Methanococcoides sp. AM1: one gene and its partner. The main gene of each other region encodes a partner of the protein of the gene in region 2 in a complex. Links are inferred from orthologs where the notes say so. Each region holds a gene or a part of one and is shown on either strand. Other genes may lie near its edges. The genes, in order: pcn and rnhB.

Region 1 (3,233 bases), on a different replicon or contig from region 2:
TGTTTACGAGATGTCTCGTGGAAAAGGTATCATGAACGGCAAGGATGGTATCACAGAGCACAATTCACTGGCAAGCTATATGCATGCACATCCAGGTTCTTTCCCTGTGGACAGTTTTGTGGAACAGTGCCGCAAATATAGTCGAAAATAAGGCGTAAGAAAAACAGAATATAATGCTACTATGGTAGGAAATGGTTCTCGGTAGAACCTTATAAAAGTTCAAAAGAATGGCTTCAAGCCTTCTTTTCGTTCTCTTTTTCCATTTTGTTCTTGATCCACATCCTTCTGCTGTAATAGCCTAAAGGGTGCTTTGTGTTTTTACAGATCTCATCAGGATTGTAGCAGTTGCCGTATGTGCGCATCGTATTGCATGATGGTGGCTTATAAGATGTTCCTGATGAGCCGGCAATATGCTGGATCTGGTATCTTGTTTTCTCCTCGTCAAAGTCCGGAGATACATTGAACATAGCGACGACCTCGTCCACGGTCATTCCAATGTTCAATAGGAACGATGTCATTGCAAATCTCATCGAATGGGCAAGGTTCACGCCTGCCCTGACATTTGCTATGGCCTGTACGACGCATGGTGGGAACAGTTCACTTTCCACTTTCTGGAACTCTCCAATGCCGAAATCGGATTTTTTCTCCTCAAGGATCTCGCTGATCTCTGCAAGGTATGATGTGCATGCCTGGCTGATCTCTTCAGGGACTGAAAGTGGAAGCGCATTCTGTATGCGTGAGCGTATAGCTTCCTGCAGCAGGCGTGCAAACTCTTCCTTGCTGATCCTGACATGTCCTGCTTTCATTTTCCTGTTGACAAGTTTCCAGTTCAGGTCCTTTAAGGTAGTTGCAAGTTTGATGTAATCAGTAAAATGAAGATCAAAAAGGATATCGTGGGATTCCATATTTTCGTAGGTTTCGGCATTGATCTGGAAATCAAGGCCAAGTTCCTGTAGGAATTCCGGTTGCTGCGTCTTAAGAAGCCTGTATGCAGCTTTTGCTTCTGCAAGTGCATATTTTCTTATCAGGAATTGGTCATCGATACAGGATACCAGTATCCTTGCAAAAGGGTATGACAAAAGTTCGGTGAGGATCTTTCCCTCTTCCGAAGCCGAAGGTGATGGTTTTTCGATCTCTCCTGATAATGATTGTATTACACGCTCCTTTCCTCTCATGCGGGCAGAGTCAAGTGCGCGGGAGGATAGGAGTTTCTCTGGTGAAAAACCGAGGCCACCGACATATTCGGATGCCTCGGATACAAAAGGATATAAGGCGAGATCTCTGCTGTCCATTTTAGTCAGATTCGATCCTTGGTGCCAGGAGATATCCGATAGTACCAGCTCCGTTAGCAATGGAGAAGTTGATCTTTATCGGGAAGTCCTTTCCAAGGTGTAGTGTTACTTCATTGGATTTAGAGGCGGGTTTGATTATGTCTGACAGGTAGTCCAGTGAGAACAGTGAACGTGTATCATTTGCTTTGATATCGATCAGCTGGTCGCGTGACATTGTGAGTTTTACACGGTCAGTATCGCCTTCAGCTTCCATGAAGAAATTTTCTCCTTCAACACCAAGTAACATGTGGTCACTAATCTTCTCTGCAGCTTTGACAGCCTTCTGGAGGTCCTTTCCGTTGAGAACGATCTCGGCCGGGAGCTCGAGCTGTGGGATCCTTGGTTCTGCACGGATGGTTGACGGGTCAAGTAGTGAGAGTGTGTATGAGAAACCACCGATCTGTATCTTCAGTTTCTTTGTATCTTCATCAAGTTCCATCTGGACCTTGTCGTCCCTGTCTGCAACTGCAAGTATGTCACTTACTCTTGACAGGTCTAATCCCAATTCGCAGTCATCTGCACTAAAATCATCAAAAGCATCAGTTGCCAGGTCAAAACTGACCATTGCAACGTTTGCAGGATCTACTGCCCGGACCGCGATTCCTTCCGGTGAGATCCTGAATCTTGCTTCATCCACGAGTACAGATAGTGTTTCGATTGAATCTTTTAGAAGATATGCATCAATTGTCGCCTTGAACATGTTGTTTCTCCGCCAAATAGTTTCGATTTCAACTTCTTTATATCATTTACAGTATATATGCTTTCACTGTTCTTTGCACACATATCCTCAGTCATATTCACGCCATGTGAAGCTGCATTTGGTACACTTGAAGAACCTGGTCTCGGATTCATCAGCAGATCTGAGCTGTCTTAACCACCAGTATGCTACGTTGTTCTCACATTCAGGGCACCTTGCTGTAGTTGTGGGGAGTCCTTCGTCAATGTCGCCTTCAAGTACAGTGACCTCTCTTTCTTCACGGTTCGATCTTGATACAAGTTCAGGGTTTGTTTCCTTATCTTTTGTGTACCCACATTTTTTGCATTTTAATGAGCCTTCGATGGGGAACATCATGCTCTTACATTTTGGACAGAATTCCATTAATATCATCTCCTGCGTCTTCAATCATTTTTCGGTGGTCGAAAGCTATATCTGGTAGCTCCTTCAGGTCGAATAGGGCTACTTCAGCTGCGTCAGTGGCGGCCTTTGGTTCGCCGTGACCTATAGCAAGGTAACATACAGATACGGTATGTCCTCTCGGATCACGCGAAGGCTCTGAATACACTCCTATCAATTTAACAAGATTGATAGATAGTCCGGTCTCTTCATACGCTTCCCGAATTGCCGCAGCTTCGGTAGTCTCGCCTATCTCCACGAAACCACCCGGTAGTGCAAATCCGTTTTTGAAAGGGGGATTCTTTCTTTTTATCAGTATAATCTTACCATTTAAGATGATTACGGCATCAACTGTGAGCAGGGGGGTGGTGGGAACTGTCATTTGAACAAAACCTTAATACAATTAGCAAGATACTATATATGATACCTGTGATAAAGGTGTTTGATAATGATAGAAAACGTACTATGGATCGCAGTTGCCCTGATGGTATTATCCTCGATCATACCTGTAACAAGAGGAATAAAGTTCCTCGTAGGTGGGGTAGGGTGGATATTCTTTTCTCTTCATTGGGCATACCAGCCGCTTCATTATATTGAGATCAGTGACTATTTCAATGTAGTACTGACCCTGGCAATTGCTGCTTTCTGCCTTTTTATGGCACATAATATGATACGTGAGTACAGGGAACCTTCGGCATCCGGTCGGAGTCAGGATCTCAATGTCATTCTGATGGTTACGAGCGCAACGGCAATAGGCTCATTGTTCTACTTCCCTTTCGCGAACATTC
Region 2 (3,118 bases):
AGCATCCATCAGGCTACATTACTGCAGGCACCATTGTGGTTATGGTGTGTTCTCGCATTGATCGGCTCATACATGGTCAGCTATACACGTGCCAGAGCAGAAGCCGCAGGATCTACTTCGATGAACGTAGGAGTTGCAGAGAGGTCTGAAAGGCTTATTATACTGGTAGTGGGTGCAATCACAGGATATATTTTAATTGCAGTAGCCGTTATAGCAGTACTTGCACACTTTACCCTTGTGCAAAGAATATGGAATGCAAAACAAACATTATAAGTTAAAGTTGGATGTTAAAGCGATATTTTTAATTGCTTGATAGCCATTATACCCCTAATCACATTATAGCAAAAACAGAGGATCAAAATGCAATATCGTGCAGAAGTAACAATCGAGCTTAAGCCGGGAATGCTAGACCCGGAAGGTACCACTATTAAAAGGGCATTAGAGCACCTTGGATACCACACAAACGAACTGAGGACATCAAAGAGATACATAATTGACCTTGAGGAAGAGTCCAGTGAACTGGCAGAAAAGAAGGTTGATGAGATGTGCCAGAAACTTATCGCAAACCCGATCATACACAATTACACCATCGACATGAGGGAAGCTTAAATGACAATAGCCATCATTCAGTTTGGTGGAAGCAATTGTGATCTTGATGTTTTGCACGTACTGAAAGACGTTGTCGGAGTGGACGCAGAGCTTGTATGGTACAAGGAGCATGACCTTGACAGGTTCGAAGGCGCAGTGATACCCGGTGGTTTCTCCTATGGTGACTACCTGCGCGCAGGTGCTATCGCATCACGCACACCGATCATGGATTCCATCAAGAAGATGGCAGATGAAGGTAAGCCGGTAATGGGTATTTGCAACGGTTTTCAGATACTCACTGAATCAGGACTACTTAATGGTGCTCTTGCAACCAACATGTACCCGAAGTTCAGATGTGAAGGTACTTACCTGAGAGTAGAGACCACAGACTCACCATTTACTTCCGCTTTCAAGGAAGGCGAGGTGATCCGAATACCTATAGCCCATATGGAAGGAAATTTCTATGCTGATGAGCAGACCCTTTCAAATATGGAGGATGAAAAGCTTGTAGCTTTCAGGTATGTGGATAAAGATGGCAATGTGACCGATGAAGTAAACCCCAATGGATCACAGGAGAACATTGCAGGCATACTGAGCGGAAAAAGGAATGTAATGGGACTTATGCCCCATCCGGAAAGAGCATCTGAAGCCATTCTTGGCTCCGATGATGGTGTCAGGATGTTCCAGTCAATGGTAGAGTATATTAACAACAGGTAATATTACCTGAATATACTCAACTTCTTTTCTTTTCTTTTCTTTTCTATTCTTTAATTTTGTCTTCTAGCTAGTACAACCTATGCTAGTATACCTTGCCCTAACACAACCTATTATTGTCCGGCCCGACCAGATCTGTTCTTGTCGGACCTAGCCTGATCCATTCCTGATAATCAGATCATCCTTATTTTTCAACGATGTTCTGTGCAGTCTTCCAGGAATGCCTGACGATATCCGGCAGTGAGCCGTGCTCATCATACCAATCCTTCAGGAACTGCTTGGTCTTTGGGTCTGAAGGATATCCACTGCCAAAATCCACACCAATCTCTTTTTTGAGCTCTTCAATAAGTTCATCGCGCCTGACCTTCGCTACAATGGATGCTGCAGATACAACCGGGAAAAGATCGTCAGCGCCATGCTTTGAAACTATTTTAGGAGCTGTTGTGTCGGGATGATTTTTTAAATAATTCTCAAGAAGACGTCTACCAAAGCGTTCTTCCTTTACATCAGCCGCATCCACATAGATCTCGTCACCCGGAAGATTCTCGATCACACTTCCAAAGCCAAGGACCATGATCTCGTTCATGGTCATCAGTTTACGAAGTTCATCTATCTGATCAGGGGATACTTCAAAAACAAAATAGTCATCTGCATACTTCTTGATCTGGGAAGCAAGATGCACTCTTTTTTTTGGTGAAAGTTTCTTGGAATCGGCAACCCCAAGGTTCTTAAGAGCATTGCTTTTACTCTTATCAATCCTCACACCACCAATACACATCGGACCTATTACAGGACCTTTTCCAGCTTCATCAATTCCCACGATCTTCATTGTAATCTCCCATCATTGTAATTGTCCTGCTTAAAGCAGAACAACTACTCATACGAACAGGGTGAATATAAGATAACCGACAGTGATCATGATTATTGAATGCTTCAGTCCGGAAAGCACATTACCTTCACCCATTGCTCCTGCCATGAGCCCGGAGCTTAATCCCTGAAGAAGGGAAGCATGCATGAACAAACGAGTGTATGCTTCAAGGTCAAAGTTCCCGAGGAAGCCACCGGCCTGGGTTCCTGATTCAGCCATCTTTTCACCGGCATTTGCCATCTCGGCCAGGAAGGTCGTAGAGATAACATAGATGACACCAACGAACACGAAGAATGCAATATAAATGATGACTATGTAGATCATCATGTTCATTGAACGCTCACGTTTCATGGACTGTTCGGATGCCGCATCCCGTGCTGCTACCAGAAGCACTTCACCCACATCACCACTTGATTCATTGGCTTTTGTAATAAGGGTCATTGAACGTGCTATAACATGAGTTCGAAGCCTGTTTGCAAACCTGATGAGAGCATCATTAACATTCATCCCCCAGAAGATATCCTTCCATATCCTGTTGATCTCTTTGCCGAGGTTTCCTTTACCGGAAGTTGCCATAAGTGTTATGGAATCACGAAGTGTCATTCCGGTCTCGTTAGTGCTTGCAAGCTTTTTTAAGAAATCCGGGAAATTTTTCTCAAGGCTTTTCTTCCTGTGAGATTTAACCTCATGGAAAAGAGCAAGGGGCACTATCACAAGGAAAAGGCCAAGCACAATATAATCATCAATAAAAGCAACGATATCTGATGTTGCAGAAAGGTCTCCTTTGTTTAACCAGAAGGGAATAATAATAACCAGAAATGCAATTGGTAATGTAATAGCAAGTGTATAAAGAGGTTGATCTAGCAGCGGTTTGACCGGATTCTGCAAGAAACCCCTTAATGATAATGATTTTTTAGACTTTGCAAGATCCTCATACAATGCCCTCTC

Evidence for each region.
Region 1: the proteins of rnhB (region 2) and pcn are in contact, whole or in part, in a crystal structure (PDB 3P83), measured with the Archaeoglobus fulgidus proteins. The link is inferred for Methanococcoides sp. AM1 from one-to-one orthologs. Residues at the interface, in WP_010878125.1 of Archaeoglobus fulgidus: Ala74, Ile178, Ala179, Ile183, Arg190, Ser195, Asn196, Leu197, Arg198, Gln199, Lys200, Thr201, Leu202, Asp203, Phe205; in WP_010877842.1 of Archaeoglobus fulgidus: Val39, Ala42, Asn43, Val44, Ala45, Met46, Leu125, Asp168, Ser194, Asn218, Tyr219, Pro220, Ile237, Leu238, Ala239, Pro240, Arg241, Ile242, Glu243, Ser244.

Annotation. Positions count from the first base shown.
Region 1 is NZ_CAAGSW010000002.1:340,680-343,912, forward strand. The notes cover bases 163-3,060. They hold pcn (proliferating cell nuclear antigen (pcna)), read right to left. Parts: upstream 2,032-3,060; coding sequence 1,294-2,031; downstream 163-1,293. Other genes in these bases: priL (DNA primase regulatory subunit PriL), read right to left, coding at 234-1,292; E7X57_RS04365 (transcription factor S), read right to left, coding at 2,119-2,430; E7X57_RS04370 (NUDIX hydrolase), read right to left, coding at 2,408-2,827; artA (archaeosortase A), read left to right, coding at 2,894-3,060. Also shown: E7X57_RS04350 (cobyrinate a,c-diamide synthase), read left to right, coding at 1-151; more of artA, read left to right, coding at 3,061-3,233.
Region 2 is NZ_CAAGSW010000004.1:166,390-169,507, forward strand. What follows is about bases 310-3,092. They hold rnhB (ribonuclease HII), read right to left. Parts: upstream 2,132-3,092; coding sequence 1,487-2,131; downstream 310-1,486. Other genes in these bases: purS (phosphoribosylformylglycinamidine synthase subunit PurS), read left to right, coding at 361-609; purQ (phosphoribosylformylglycinamidine synthase subunit PurQ), read left to right, coding at 610-1,305; E7X57_RS07915 (type II secretion system F family protein), read right to left, coding at 2,180-3,092. Also shown: E7X57_RS07895 (CDP-alcohol phosphatidyltransferase family protein), read left to right, coding at 1-273; more of E7X57_RS07915, read right to left, coding at 3,093-3,118. UniProt on the Methanocaldococcus jannaschii protein: Endonuclease that specifically degrades the RNA of RNA-DNA hybrids.